DNA from 3 places in the Paenibacillus cineris genome. Region 2 is predicted to be linked to each of the others. Evidence: predicted binding sites of a transcription regulator. Region 2 holds the regulator's gene; each other region holds the start of a gene.

Region 1 (4,553 bases), 1.2 Mb from region 2:
TCAGGGATGATTCAGAATATATGTTCTGGTATAATAAGCAGGAGAATTTTGGGAAAACAACAAGACCTTCATGAATTGAAGTCGATTAAATATCTTTCAATACCCATAAGGAGGACTAGCCATGCCAAAGTTAATTGGCTCCGCGGCTATAATTTTGGATGCTGAGGGAAGAGTGCTGCTGGTAAAACACAGCTATGGCAAACACAATTGGGACCTTCCCGGCGGTAAGGCGGAAGAGAACGAGTCGGCTCAGGAAACTGCAAAAAGGGAAGTATTTGAGGAAGTCGGCATGGAAGTGCTTATCGGGAACCTAACAGGCATATATTACGATCCGGATTATGACATTCATCACTTTGTGTTCCTTGCGACGAGTAAAGATACCCGTGCGCCTCAGCCAAGCTCGCCTGAAATTATGGAATGCGGATTTTATTCAAGAGACGAACTGCCTAGACCCATTAGTGATTTCACATGCAGACGGATCGAAGATGCACTTCGCAATAACCCAAATCATGAGCTGTTTCACAAAGTGGGGCCAAGACAATGGATCGAATAGTGATCAGTAGGGGATCCATAATGTTCGGGCTAATAAAGGAAGGGGTGTGAACATGGAACTAGCACTCGAGTTTATCCAAAGCATGAAGGTCAAGTTGATATCCGAACAAAGAGGGACGCTTAAAGCCATTGAACAAGTGTCGGAAGAAGATATTACCTGGCACCCGACTCCGGAAAGCAACAGTATTGCTAATTTGGTTGCGCATATTCGGGGCGCTGCCCACTCTCGGGTCGAGACGATCTTGTATAACATTCCGGACAAGCGGGCCAGGGAGAAGGAATTCGAACGTGGACTGATGATGACGAAAGAAGAGGCATATCAGCATACAAAAGAAGCGTTTGATATCATTCTTCAGTATCTTGAACAGCTTCAATCCGAGCCGGAGCAATTGATGTCCCAGCCTTTCCTCCATCTGCCGCCGCTTACATACAGCCAAGTGAACAACGAAACGACAGCCCTAAATCTGATGATGGCGATGTTCAGAGAAGTGCACTACCATACGGGACAGATCATATATATTGCCAAAATGAGAAAAGGCGAGTTAACTTGGGACTGAAGAGATCAGAAACTGTAGTTCTGTACATTTTTCGGAAAGGGGACAAGGTATGGAAAAAATGAAATGGGTGCTGCTTGCGATCTCATCGTTAATCTCGGCAGTCTGCTCGTTACGGGCAGGATATCTGTGCCTGCATCCGATGATCCCCGAGACAGGTCCTGTGGGTGAGCCTCCTGAACCTGAGCGTTTTCAAGCCGTTCTTTGGTATATAGCTTCCGGGTTGTTATTCATCTCATTCATCATTGCTGTTGTTCGATCGATCAGCAGCTGGGTGCAAAGGGGATGGCGTATACCTCACGATTAGCTGCCATGAAAACTAGAAACAAAGCAATCGAAAAGAAACGCAGGTTCCCTTGATCGGCTACAATCATCATAGAATGATTATAGCCGGGAGGTATGACACGAATGAAATTGCACAAGATTACCCCAAACCTGTGGTTCGATTCTCAAGCAGAAGAGGCGGCGAATTTTTATACGTCCATTTTCCATGATTCCAAAATCGGCAGAATTGCCCGCTACGGTCCGGAAAGCCGGGGTGTAGAAGGAACGGTGATGACCGTGGAATTTCAATTGGAAGGGCAGTCATTCGTCGCGCTGAATGGGGGTCCGCATTTTAAGTTCAATGAGGCCATATCTTTTATCGTTCATTGCGATGATCAGGCGGAGCTGGACTATTATTGGGATAAGCTCTCCGAAGGAGGAGACGAAAAGGCGCAGGTTTGCGGATGGTTAAAAGATCCATTCGGCGTATCCTGGCAAATCATCCCCAGCCATTTAACGGAGATGATCTGTGACCCCGACCCGGCAAGAGCAGGGCGAGTCATGCAAGCCATACTTCAGACGAAAAAGAAAATCGACATAAAGGCGCTGCACCAAGCTTACGACAATTAGAGTTCTTACCCGAGTAAAATACAAAGGTTCGAAATCAAGGCCATCCATCAGGGTGGCCTTTTGCACTTTTGCGTCTCACCGTTGGAGGTCATCTCAATAACGCCGTAAAATTCCTGGCCTTCACAAATTTTTTGTTTTAACAAAGCCACTGTGATTTACTTCACAGGCAAAGCCTCCCATATCCGTTACGATATCAATGTAATTAATTTCACAAGGTTGCACGGGAGGCGTGTTTATGAGCAGACGATTGGTGATGATAGGCAACGGGATGGCGGGGGCGCGGTGTATCGAGGAAATTCTCCGCCGGGACCGCGACCGCTACGAGATAACGATGATCGGGGATGAGCCGTATCCCAACTATAACCGAATTATGCTGTCCCCTGTGCTGCAAGGGAAAACAACGTTTGAAGAAATCACGATTAACGATTGGGACTGGTATCAGTCCAATAACATACAATTGCTGTCCAAGGAACGGGCTGTAGAGATTAACCGGGCGTCGAAGGAAGTCCGAACCGACCGGGGAACCGTCGTCCCCTACGACGAGCTCATTATCGCGACCGGATCCAGCGCGTTTATTTTACCTGTACCAGGACATGACCTGGAAGGCGTCGTCGGTTTCCGCACCATTGAAGACACGAAAGTGATGCTGGAAACGGCTAAACAATACAAAAAGGCGGTCGTGATCGGCGGCGGACTGCTCGGCCTGGAAGCAGCTCGCGGATTGATGAACCAGGGGATGGAGGTCCATGTCGTTCATTTGCTGCCGCATCTGATGGAAATGCAGCTCGACGCGGCAGCGGCAAAGCTGCTTCAGCAGGACTTGGAAGCCCAGGGCATGAAGTTTCTGATGGAAAAGAAAACAACGGAAATTTACGGTGATGGGAGAGTACAAGGGCTTCGGTTTGAAGACGGAACGAACGTCGAATGCGATCTTGTCGTCATGGCCGTCGGCATTCGTCCCAATGCAGCGCTGGCGCGGGACGCGGGACTGGCGGTTGGCCGGGCGATTCAAGTCAACGAACTGATGCAGACGACGGACCCGTCAATTTATGCCGTAGGCGAATGCGCTGAACACCGCGGCATAGCCTATGGTCTGGTGGCGCCATTGTATGAACAGGGCATCGTGCTTGCGGACCACCTTACGGGCCGGCCAACGGAAGGTTACGCGGGCAGCGTGTTGTCCACGCAGCTTAAGGTAGCGGGATGCGATCTGTTTTCCGGCGGAGAAATCCATGCGGATGCGGACACGAAAGCGATCGTTGTGCAGGACGAGGTCGCCGGATCCTACAAAAAGATCCTGGTTCGCGAGAACCGCATCGTCGGTGTCGTGCTGTACGGGGACGTATCCGACGGAACCCGGCTGTTCAGCCTGCTGAAGAAGGGCAGCGACATTCAGGAATATACGAGTGCCTCCGTTCTTCATAAAGCCGGGGGAGACAGCGGACTCGATGTCGCGTCGATCAGCGCGGACGAAACGATTTGCGGGTGCAACGGCGTAACCAAGGGACGCATCGTCGGCGCCATTCTCGAGAACGGACTGACCACGTTCGACGAAGTGAAAGCTGTAACCAAAGCCGGAGGCTCATGCGGCAAATGCCGCGGCATGGTTGAAGCGATCCTCGCGCATACGCTGGGCGACAAATTCGACGCATCGGCGCAGAAGGCGGCAGGCATGTGCGCCTGCACGACGCTTACCCGCGATGAGGTGGTGGCCGCCATTCGCGAGAAAGGTCTGCAGTCGCCTCGGGAGACACGTATCGTGCTCGGGTTTGCATCCGAGGAAGGCTGCTCGAAGTGCCGTCCGGCACTGAATTATTATTTGCGGATGCTGCATCCGGAGACGTATGCCGACGATAAGGCATCCAGATATGTCAACGAACGAATGGAAGGCAACATGCAGAAGGACGGCACATTCTCCGTCATTCCGCGGATGTATGGCGGAACGACGACACCGGAGGATTTGATCCGCATCGGCGAAGTCGCGAAGAAATACAACGTTCCCCTGGTGAAAATTACGGGCGCAAGCCGCATCGGGCTGTACGGCGTACAGAAGGAAGACGTCCCGAACGTTTGGGAGGAGCTGGAGATGCGTTCGGGGTACGCCTACTCCAAGTCGCTGCGTAACGTCAAATCGTGTGTCGGTTCGAGATTTTGCCGGTTCGGCACCCAGGACTCGTTAGGGCTTGGCATCCGGCTGGAACAGGAGATCGAGATGGTCGATACGCCGCACAAAATGAAAATGGGCGTGACCGGCTGTCCTCGAAACTGTGCCGAAGTATTGACGAAGGATTTTGGCGTCGTCTGCGTGGAGAACGGATACCAGCTGTATTTTGGCGGAAACGGCGGCACCGAGGTCCGGGAATGCGACAGCCTGACGACGGTGGCGACAGCGGATGAGGTGATCCTGTTGGCTAAAGCCTACGTACAGCTATACCGGGAAACCGGCATTTACGGCGAACGCACAGCTCCATGGGTGAAGCGCATGGGCACGGATTGGGTGCGCCAAATGCTGGGCAATGAGCAGGAGATTGCCGGTTTAGCCAGCCGCTTCGA
Region 2 (4,553 bases):
ATAAGGACGCCCGGAGCGGGCAGCTGCCGGCTCTTCGCCAGCTGCTTCAATCGTCGGCCTATGAGCAGGCCGGTGAATGGACCGCCGTTATCGACCGGATGAGCGAGGATTTGGTCGATGTCAAAGAGCACTGGGACAAGCTGAGCGAATTGCTCTTCAACTTGCTTCCGGAACGGAGCGACGCTGCTCCCGGCGACGGCGGCCAGTATACGCTGCGCCTTCAGCCGGGGAAAAAGCCGAAAGAGTGGGAGACGCTGGCGGCGCTCGAAAACCAGATCTTTGTCACGGTGGGGGAAATCGTCCGCAAAGGCGAAAAGATGCTGGCCGAATACAAGGAGGAGCAGGATGATTACGGTTCCGACAGCCTGATCACCGATATCGGCGGGCTGCTCAAGGACCTCAGCTCCGAGCGGGAGAATCTCCGCTTCTTTATGACGCTGAACGACGAAACCGTCGTGTACTGGATGGAAGCGAGCGGCCATTTCCGCAGCAAATCGCTCCAGCTGTACGCTGTTCCGGTTGACGTCAGCAAGCAGCTCAAGGAACTGTTTTTTGATAAGAAAAAGAGCGTCATCCTGACGTCCGCCACCTTATCCGTAGATAAATCGTTCCAGTATATGATCGATAACCTCGGACTGCAGGAGGACCAGGACAGCGGACGCCTTGTGACGGTCCAGCTTCCGTCCCCGTTCCGGTACAGGGACCAGGCGCTGCTCGTCATTCCGCGGGATTTTCCAAGCGTGAAGGGAAGCGTCGGGGACGCCCTGTTTGTCGAAACGCTGGCCCGCTCACTAGCGGACGCCGCGATCGCGACCCACGGCCGGATGCTGGTGCTGTTCACCTCATACCGCATGCTGCGCCAGGTATACGAGCCGCTGAAAGAAGCCCTTGCACAAAGCGACATCGCCGTGCTTGGACAGGGCGTAGACAGCGGCAGCCGCACGAAGCTGATCCGGCGGTTTACGGACAGCAGCGCTTCGGTGCTGCTTGGAACAAGCAGCTTCTGGGAAGGCGTGGACATCCCGGGTGAAGCGCTGACTTGCCTGGCAATCGTCCGGCTCCCGTTTCAGCCGCCGAACCATCCGCTGGTGGAAGCGAAGAGCGAGCTGCTGCAGCGCCAGAAGAAGAACCCGTTCATGAAGCTGTCGGTCCCGCAGGCCGTCATCCGCTTCAAGCAGGGCTTCGGGCGGCTGGTCCGCACCGCCCATGACCGGGGCATCGTCATCGTATACGATACGCGCGTTATCGAATCGTATTACGGGAAGTACTTCCTGTACTCGCTGCCTGGACCGAAAATGGAGCATATGCAGACAGACCAGATGGTTCCGCGCATCTCTGAATGGCTTCATCAGGACGGTGTGTCTTAAATGAGTCCATTAGATAGATTGAACTAAAGCGGTTAGAACAGGAAATTCAATGCAAAACTTTAGTTCAATCTATATAACCAAATAAATATTCAAGCCGTTCAATAGGGGGAACATGCATGAAATCGGAGAAAATATCCGAGGCGGTTGTCCGCAGATTGCCTATATATCTTAGATATCTAAATGAGCTGAACAAGCGGGAGGTGGCCACAGTCTCCTCCCAGGAGCTCGGGCAGAAGCTGGATCTCAACCCGGCGCAGATCCGCAAGGATTTGGCGTATTTCGGGGATTTTGGCCGTAAGGGGATAGGGTATGACGTGTCCTATCTCATCGAGAAGATCCGTCAAATTCTGAATTTGGATCAGCAGATCAACGCGGTGCTGGTCGGAGCGGGGAATCTTGGTCAAGCTTTGTCCAACTATAACTTTTACCTGAAGGAAAATATGAAGATCGTGGCCGTGTTTGACGCCAATCCGTCCAAAATCGGCACACGGATCAACACCTTGACGGTACAGGCCATGGATGAGCTGAAAGAAACGATACAAAGCAAAAATATCCGGATCGGGATCATTACCGTCCCGGATTTCGAAGCACAAAACGTCGCCGATCAGCTGATTGCGGCCGGGATCGAGGCGATTCTGAATTTTGCGCCGACGATTCTGAAGGCGCCGGCTAGCATCCGGATCCATGCTGCCGATTTTACGACGGATTTGCTCAGCCTCGCTTATTATTTGAACAACGGAAAGGACGACACGGAAGATGACGGACAATTTGAAGAGCTCCAGCAGCCGGAGCGCCAATCCTAAATGGGCCATCAAGAACGGCAGCTTTGCCGTTTTGCGGCCGGAGCAGCCGGTATTGCACGGCTGGATGGTCATTGAGGGCGACCGCATCACCTATATCGGTGAAGAGGAGCCGCAGCTGGAGGAAGGCGTACAGGTCGTCGACGGCACGCATTTATTTTTTATGCCGGGCCTGATCAACACCCATGGACATACGGCCATGTCGCTGCTGCGCGGTTACGGGGATGACATGGTGCTCCAGGAATGGCTGCAGGAAAAAATGTGGCCGATGGAAGCGAAATTCACGTCCAATGACGTTTACTGGGGGACTTCGCTGTCGGTGCTCGAAATGCTGAAAGGCGGCACGACGACGTTCCTCGATATGTACGATCATATGGATCAGGTGGGCAAAGTGGTGACTGAGTCCGGCATGCGCGCTGCCCTGACCCGCGGTGTCATCGGTCTGTGCCCGGAGGATGTGCAGCGGCACAAGCTGAACGAAGCCATTCAGTTCGCCAAGGACTGGCACGGGCAGGCAGACGGCCGGATCACGGCGATGATTTCTCCGCATGCCCCGTACACATGCCCTCCTGATTTTATCGAGAAGTTCGTTCAGGCGGCGCATGACCTGGATCTGCCGATGCATACGCATATGTCGGAGACCAAGGCGGAAGTGGAGCAGAATGTACGCGATTATGGAACGCGTCCGGCGATTCATTTGGAGAAGCTCGGCATGTTCTCACGGCCGACGATTCTGGCACACGCGGTCCATTTGACAGACGAGGAAATCGACATTTTGGCGAAGCATCATGTGACGGTATCACACAACCCTGGCAGCAACCTGAAGCTGGCGAGCGGTGTGGCCCGCGTTACCGACATGATGCAGGCAGGCATTACGGTTTCCCTGGGAACCGACAGTGCGGCGAGCAACAACAATTTGGACATGTTTGAAGAAATGCGTCTTGCCGCTTTGATACATAAGGGCGTCTCGGGAGATCCGACGGCGGTTCCCGCGGCGGAAGCGCTGCGTATGGGCACGATCTACGGAGCCCAATCCTTGTTCCTGGAGGGAGTCGGTGCACTTGAGGCCGGGATGAAGGCGGATTTTATCGCGGTGAACACGGATCAGGCTCATTTTCTGCCGCGTACGGACTTCATTTCACACGTCATTTATTCGGCCAGCGCGAAGGACGTTGAGCATGTCTGGGTGGACGGGAAGCAGGTCGTGAAGCACGGCAGCTGTCTCACCCTGGACGAGGAACGCATCCGCAGGGAAGCCCAAGCGGCTTTTGAAGGTCTTCTCTCCCGATAAGACCGGGATGATTAGCTCACCTTTCAGAAAGGAAGTTCAGGTTGAAGAACAAGAAAAAATGGATCTTTCTCGGCATTGTCGCCCTGCTGCTGATCATTTTCGGCGCTTACCGTTATTTTATTTACGTGCTGCAGGATCAATGGAGCGAAAAGGACACCGCTATTGCCAAAGCGAAGCAGGAAGCCGGAATCGTGTCGGTCGCCGATGCCCAAAAGTCGGTGTGGGACCAGAACAGCATCTACTGGGTCGTGGAAGGGACGAACAAGACGGGCCAGGAGGTCATGGTCTGGGTGCAGTTCACCGATCAGGGAAAACCCAAGGAAGGCCAGAATACCGTGCATCAAGAGCTTTTGAGCAGCGGTATGTCCAAAGAGAAGATGAAGGCCAAAATCAAAAGCTCCATTCCCGGCATTAAAGATATGCGCCTCGTACCGGGTGTCTATAACGGAGAATACGTATGGCAGCTGTTCTATAAGGTGAAAGATCACTATTACTATCAATTTTACCGGTTCAGCGACGGAGCGGAAATCGGCAGCCCGTTCACGCTGCCCAATCGATGATTTTGTTTAAACGGCCATATCATGCAGAAAGAACCCCATCCTCAAATGGGGTTCTTTGGCTTACAAAGGATAATATTTAAAATATATTCACACTTTACCTTCGATTTAGTATATACAATGTGATATACTCTTATTTGTATTGAAGAGATATATATGACGAACAGCCCGGATTGTACTTTAATTAGAGGATAGCGTTTTTCAGTAAAATTCAGCAGCCCGCTTCAGCTTGGAACAAGATTTTTCTGCTCTTTATTGAAAAACATGGTATATAGAAGTGCTGTCAGATGCGTGTATCTAACGAAGAGATGGTTGTGTTTCGCGACAAGCGCAAAACCATCCATCGAATCGGACGGGAACAGAAGCATGATGGCCGACCAATGGACTTGAACCGCTAACGAAATATTTATTTTTGTCATCTAAAGTTTACTTTTTTTTTGCTTTACCATTTCGAAAGGGGGACAACAAGTGAAATTGCGTCCATTGCCTATTATTATAACTGTTGTTGTATCGGTTGCCGTATTGTTTGGCGGCTGGT
Region 3 (4,553 bases), 2.6 Mb from region 2:
CCTGCTTCATTGAGCAGTCTGCGGATTTAAAGCAGGCCGTCACCGACTTGATTCTCTCAAAGACGTTCGACAACGGCATGATCTGCGCTTCCGAGCAGGCCGTCATTATCGAGGAGCCGGTGTACGACCAGGTCCGGAAGCTGATGAAGGACAGCGGCTGCTACTTCCTGAACAAGGCTGAAACCGAGGCCGTGTCCAAGCTGGTCATCAACAGCGAGAAGTGCGCGGTAAACGGGGTCATCGTCGGCCAGCCGGCGGTAAAAATCGCCGAAATGTCCGGCATTCAGGTGCCGCAGGACACCAAAATCCTCGTGGCCGAGCTGGCGGGCGTCGGTCCGGCCTTCCCGCTGTCTGCAGAGAAGCTGAGCCCGGTGCTTGCTTGCTATAAGGTCAAGACGGCGACGCAGGGCATCGAGCGCGCGGCCGAAGTGGTCCAATTCGGCGGCATGGGACACTCGTCCGTCATCCATTCGAACGATGATGCCGTCATCCAGGCGTTCGCCAACCGCCTGCAGACCGGGCGCGTGATCGTCAACTCGCCTTCGACGCACGGGGCGATCGGCGACATCTACAACACGAACCTGCCGTCCCTGACGCTCGGCTGCGGTTCGTACGGACACAACTCGACGACGTCCAACGTCACGTCGGTGAACCTGATCAACGTGAAACGCGTGGCCTACCGGACGGTCAACATGCAGTGGTTCAAGGTTCCGCCGAAGGTCTATTTTGAGAAGGGCGCGACGCAGTACCTTGAGAAAATGCCGAACATTTCCCGTGTGCTGGTCGTCACCGACGAGATGATGGTCAAGCTGGGATACGTCGAGAAGGTGGAGTACTACCTGCGCAAACGCGTCAATCCGGTAGCGATCGAAGTGTTCTCCGACGTGGAGCCAGATCCGTCCGTCGAGACGGTAGAGCGCGGCACGAGACTGATGGAGAGCTTTAAGCCCGACTGCATTATCGCACTTGGCGGCGGCTCCCCGATGGATGCGGCCAAGGCGATGTGGCTCTTCTACGAATATCCGGACACCAGCTTCCACTCGCTGAAGCAGAAGTTCATGGATATCCGCAAGCGGGTCTATAAGTATCCGCGGCTTGGCGAAAAGGCACAGTTTGTCGCGATCCCGACCACTTCGGGCACCGGCTCGGAAGTGACTTCTTTTGCGGTCATCACGGACAAGAAGGAAGGGAATACGAAGTATCCGCTCGCCGATTACGAGCTGACGCCGGACGTGGCGATCATCGACCCGGAATTCGTGTACAGCCTGCCGAAAACGGCGGTGGCCGACACCGGCATGGACGTCCTCACGCATGCCATCGAGGCGTACGTTTCCGTCATGGCGAGCGATTACACTGACGGGCTTGCGCTTCATGCGATCCGGCTGGTGTTTGAAAATCTGGAAAAGTCCTTCCACACGGCGGATCCGCTGGCCAGGGAGAAGATGCATAACGCGTCGACGATTGCCGGCATGGCGTTTGCCAACGCCTTCCTCGGCATCAACCACAGCCTGGCCCACAAGTGGGGCGGCCAGTACCATACGGCCCACGGGCGGACGAATGCGATCCTGATGCCGCATGTCATCCGGTACAATGCGCAGAAACCGACGAAGTTCGCGTCCTTCCCGAAATACAACCATTTCGTGGCCGACCTGCGCTATGCGGAAATCGCCCGGATGCTCGGCCTGCCGTCCCGGAATACGGAGGAAGGTGTCAACAGCCTGATCGAGGCGGTGCGCAAGTTGAACCAGTCGCTGGGCATTCCTGAGAAATTCCAGGATCTCGGCTTTGACCCGGCCGATTTCGAGGCTAAAGTGGATTATTTGGCCGACCGTGCGTTCGAAGATCAGTGCACGACGGCCAACCCGCGGATGCCGCTGGTCAGTGAACTGGCGGACGTTTACCGGAACGCCTTCTACGGCAAATTCTAGGAGCTGCACCGCATGATCCAGCCGGCTGCCGACCGAAAGCGTCGGCAGCCTTCTTGTCTCAGAATCGTGATGTGCGTTGATCGCAGTGGAAAGGAGTGATTCATATGCTGTCCGGCGTTATTTTGGCAGGCGGCAATCATGGTTCTACGAAAGGCGCACCTACCCTATTCCGGATGATTCAAGGAGAAACGCTGCTGCAGCGGCAGATCCGTGAAATGCGGAAGTGCTGCGGCGAGATTACGATCGTGACGGACGATCCCCGGCCGCTGCTTCGCCAGGTGGACCGGGATATCCGGATCATTACGGATTATTATGTCGGAAAAGGAATGCTTGGCGGCATGCACGCGGGCCTCTCCCTGTCTAAACACCGGGCCGTGTGGATTATCGGCTGCCACATGCCGTATCCCTCGGCCGACGCCGCTGAGCTGATGGCGCTGAGGCTGGAGGACGGGCTCGACGCCGTCCTGCCGATGATCGGCGGCAGGCTCCATCCGCTTCACGGTATTTATGATCGCTCCTGCGCCGTGTATTTTGGGCAGTTTCTGGAGAGCGGCCATACGGAAGCTGATGGTCTGGTTCGCCAGCTTCGTTATCTGATGGTTGCGGAAACGGATTTCGGGTATCAAGGCATGGACGGCGGCTTTGTTCGCACACTCGAAGATGCTTGGGGAGATGCGCTGACCGAATTTTTGGCTGACGAAGGGAAAGCATCTAGATCGTTCAAATAAAAATAACGGCAGCGAAGATGGTGAGAAAAGTAAAAAGAGTGAGAAAAATCACTGTCTTTAACCTGTGAAAAAAGTAACATGAAAGCATAGAAAACGGAGGTGCTTGATCATGGCGATGAAAGAAAGCGAAGTAAAGAACCGGGCTGGATTCGAGGAGGCATGGCGCGGTTTTGCGGGAGGCAGCTGGCAGAAAAATATTGACGTCAATTCATTTATCGGGCGCAATCTCACACCGTATGAGGGCGATGAGCAGTTCCTTGCGCCGCCAACGGAGAACACGCTGGATCTGTGGAAGCAGGTCAGCCAGCTGTTAAAGGAAGAGCGGGAGCGGGGCGGCATTCACGACGTGGACGTGAACACGGTCTCCACCATAACCTCGCATGCAGCGGGATACATCGACCAGGACAAGGAAACCATCGTCGGATTGCAGACCGACGCACCGCTTAAGCGTGCCGTTCAGCCGTTCGGCGGCATCCGGATGGTCGTCGATGCCTGCAATGCGTACGGGTATCAATTGAACCCGGAACTGGAGCGTATTTTTACCGATCTGCGCAAGACGCATAACCAAGGCGTGTTCGATGCCTATACGTCCGAGATGCGCGCAGCCCGCAAGGCCGGCATCATCACGGGCCTTCCGGATGCCTACGGACGGGGCCGGATTATCGGCGACTACCGCCGCGTGGCGCTGTACGGTGTCGACCGCCTCATCCAAGGCAAGAAGGAGGAGCTGCTCCAGCTCGAAGTCGATGCGATGAGCGAAGACGTGATCCGGCTGCGCGAAGAGCTGTCCGAACAGATCCGAAGCCTCGGCGAGCTGAAGGCGATGGCCGCATCTTACGGACATGATATCTCGAGACCTGCGATGAACGCCAAAGAGGCGGTGCAGTGGCTCTACTTCGCTTATCTGGCAGCCATTAAGGAGCAGAACGGAGCGGCGATGAGCCTTGGACGGGTATCCAGCTTCCTTGACATTTATATCGAGCGCGACCTCGTGGAAGGTACGCTGACGGAGAGCCTGGCGCAGGAAATCGTCGACCATTTCGTCATGAAGCTGCGGATCGTCAAATTTTTGCGCACGCCGGACTACAACGAGCTGTTCAGCGGCGATCCGACATGGGTGACCGAGTCGGTTGGCGGCATGGGGCTTGACGGCAAAACGCGCGTGACGCGGAACTCCTTCCGCTTCCTGCATACCCTCTACAACCTGGGACCTGCGCCGGAGCCGAACCTGACGGTGCTGTGGTCGGCGCAGCTGCCGGAGAACTTCAAGAAGTTCTGCGCCAAAGTGTCGGCCGAGACCAGTTCGATCCAGTACGAGAACGACGACCTGATGCGTCCGCACTTCGGCGACGATTACGGCATCGCCTGCTGCGTATCCGCGATGCGGATCGGCAAACAGATGCAGTTCTTCGGAGCCCGGGCCAATCTGGCCAAGGCGCTCTTGTACGCCGTCAACGGCGGCGTCGACGAGAAGAGCGGCGCCCAGGTCGGACCGGCCATCGCGCCGATCACGTCCGAGGTGCTGGACTATGAGGAAGTGAAAGCAAAGTTCGACGTCATCCAAGATTGGCTGGCGAAATTGTACATCAACACGCTGAACGTGATCCATTATATGCATGACAAATACTGCTACGAGCGCATCGAAATGGCCCTTCATGACCGGGATATTGTCCGGACGATGGCCTGCGGCATCGCCGGCCTGTCGGTCGTGGCCGACAGCTTGAGCGCCATTCGTTACGCGAAGGTTCGCCCGATCCGCAACGAAAAGGGGATCGCGGTCGATTTTGAAATCGAAGGCGAGTATCCGCAGTACGGCAACAACGACGACCGTGTCGACCAGCTCGCCGTGGAGCTGGCGGAAGGGTTCATGAACCGGCTGCGCAAGCATAAGACGTAC

The links. The regulator Rex, encoded in region 2, represses fermentation and respiration genes when NADH is low (regulators of the CRP and FNR family bind a similar motif). The targets are predictions, from matches to a motif close to TTGTGAAATATTTCACAA.
Region 1: the regulator Rex is predicted to act here: its motif matches at 2,197-2,214, upstream of nirB (nitrite reductase large subunit NirB).
Region 3: the regulator Rex is predicted to act here: its motif matches at 2,719-2,736, upstream of pflB (formate C-acetyltransferase).

Annotation. Positions count from the first base shown of each region.
Region 1 is NZ_BORU01000001.1:2,652,576-2,657,128, forward strand. It holds gene KI379_RS12415 (NUDIX hydrolase) at 122-553, shown strand; gene KI379_RS12420 (DUF1572 family protein) at 606-1,109, shown strand; gene KI379_RS12425 (hypothetical protein) at 1,159-1,413, shown strand; gene KI379_RS12430 (VOC family protein) at 1,515-2,000, shown strand; gene nirB (nitrite reductase large subunit NirB) at 2,236-4,553, shown strand, end outside.
Region 2 is NZ_BORU01000001.1:3,817,706-3,822,258, reverse strand. It holds gene dinG (ATP-dependent DNA helicase DinG) at 1-1,367, shown strand, start outside; gene KI379_RS17670 (redox-sensing transcriptional repressor Rex) at 1,484-2,170, shown strand; gene KI379_RS17665 (amidohydrolase) at 2,124-3,458, shown strand; gene KI379_RS17660 (cell wall elongation regulator TseB-like domain-containing protein) at 3,500-4,018, shown strand; gene KI379_RS17655 (hypothetical protein) at 4,484-4,553, shown strand, end outside.
Region 3 is NZ_BORU01000001.1:1,266,278-1,270,830, forward strand. It holds gene adhE (bifunctional acetaldehyde-CoA/alcohol dehydrogenase) at 1-1,928, shown strand, start outside; gene mobA (molybdenum cofactor guanylyltransferase) at 2,033-2,656, shown strand; gene pflB (formate C-acetyltransferase) at 2,766-4,553, shown strand, end outside.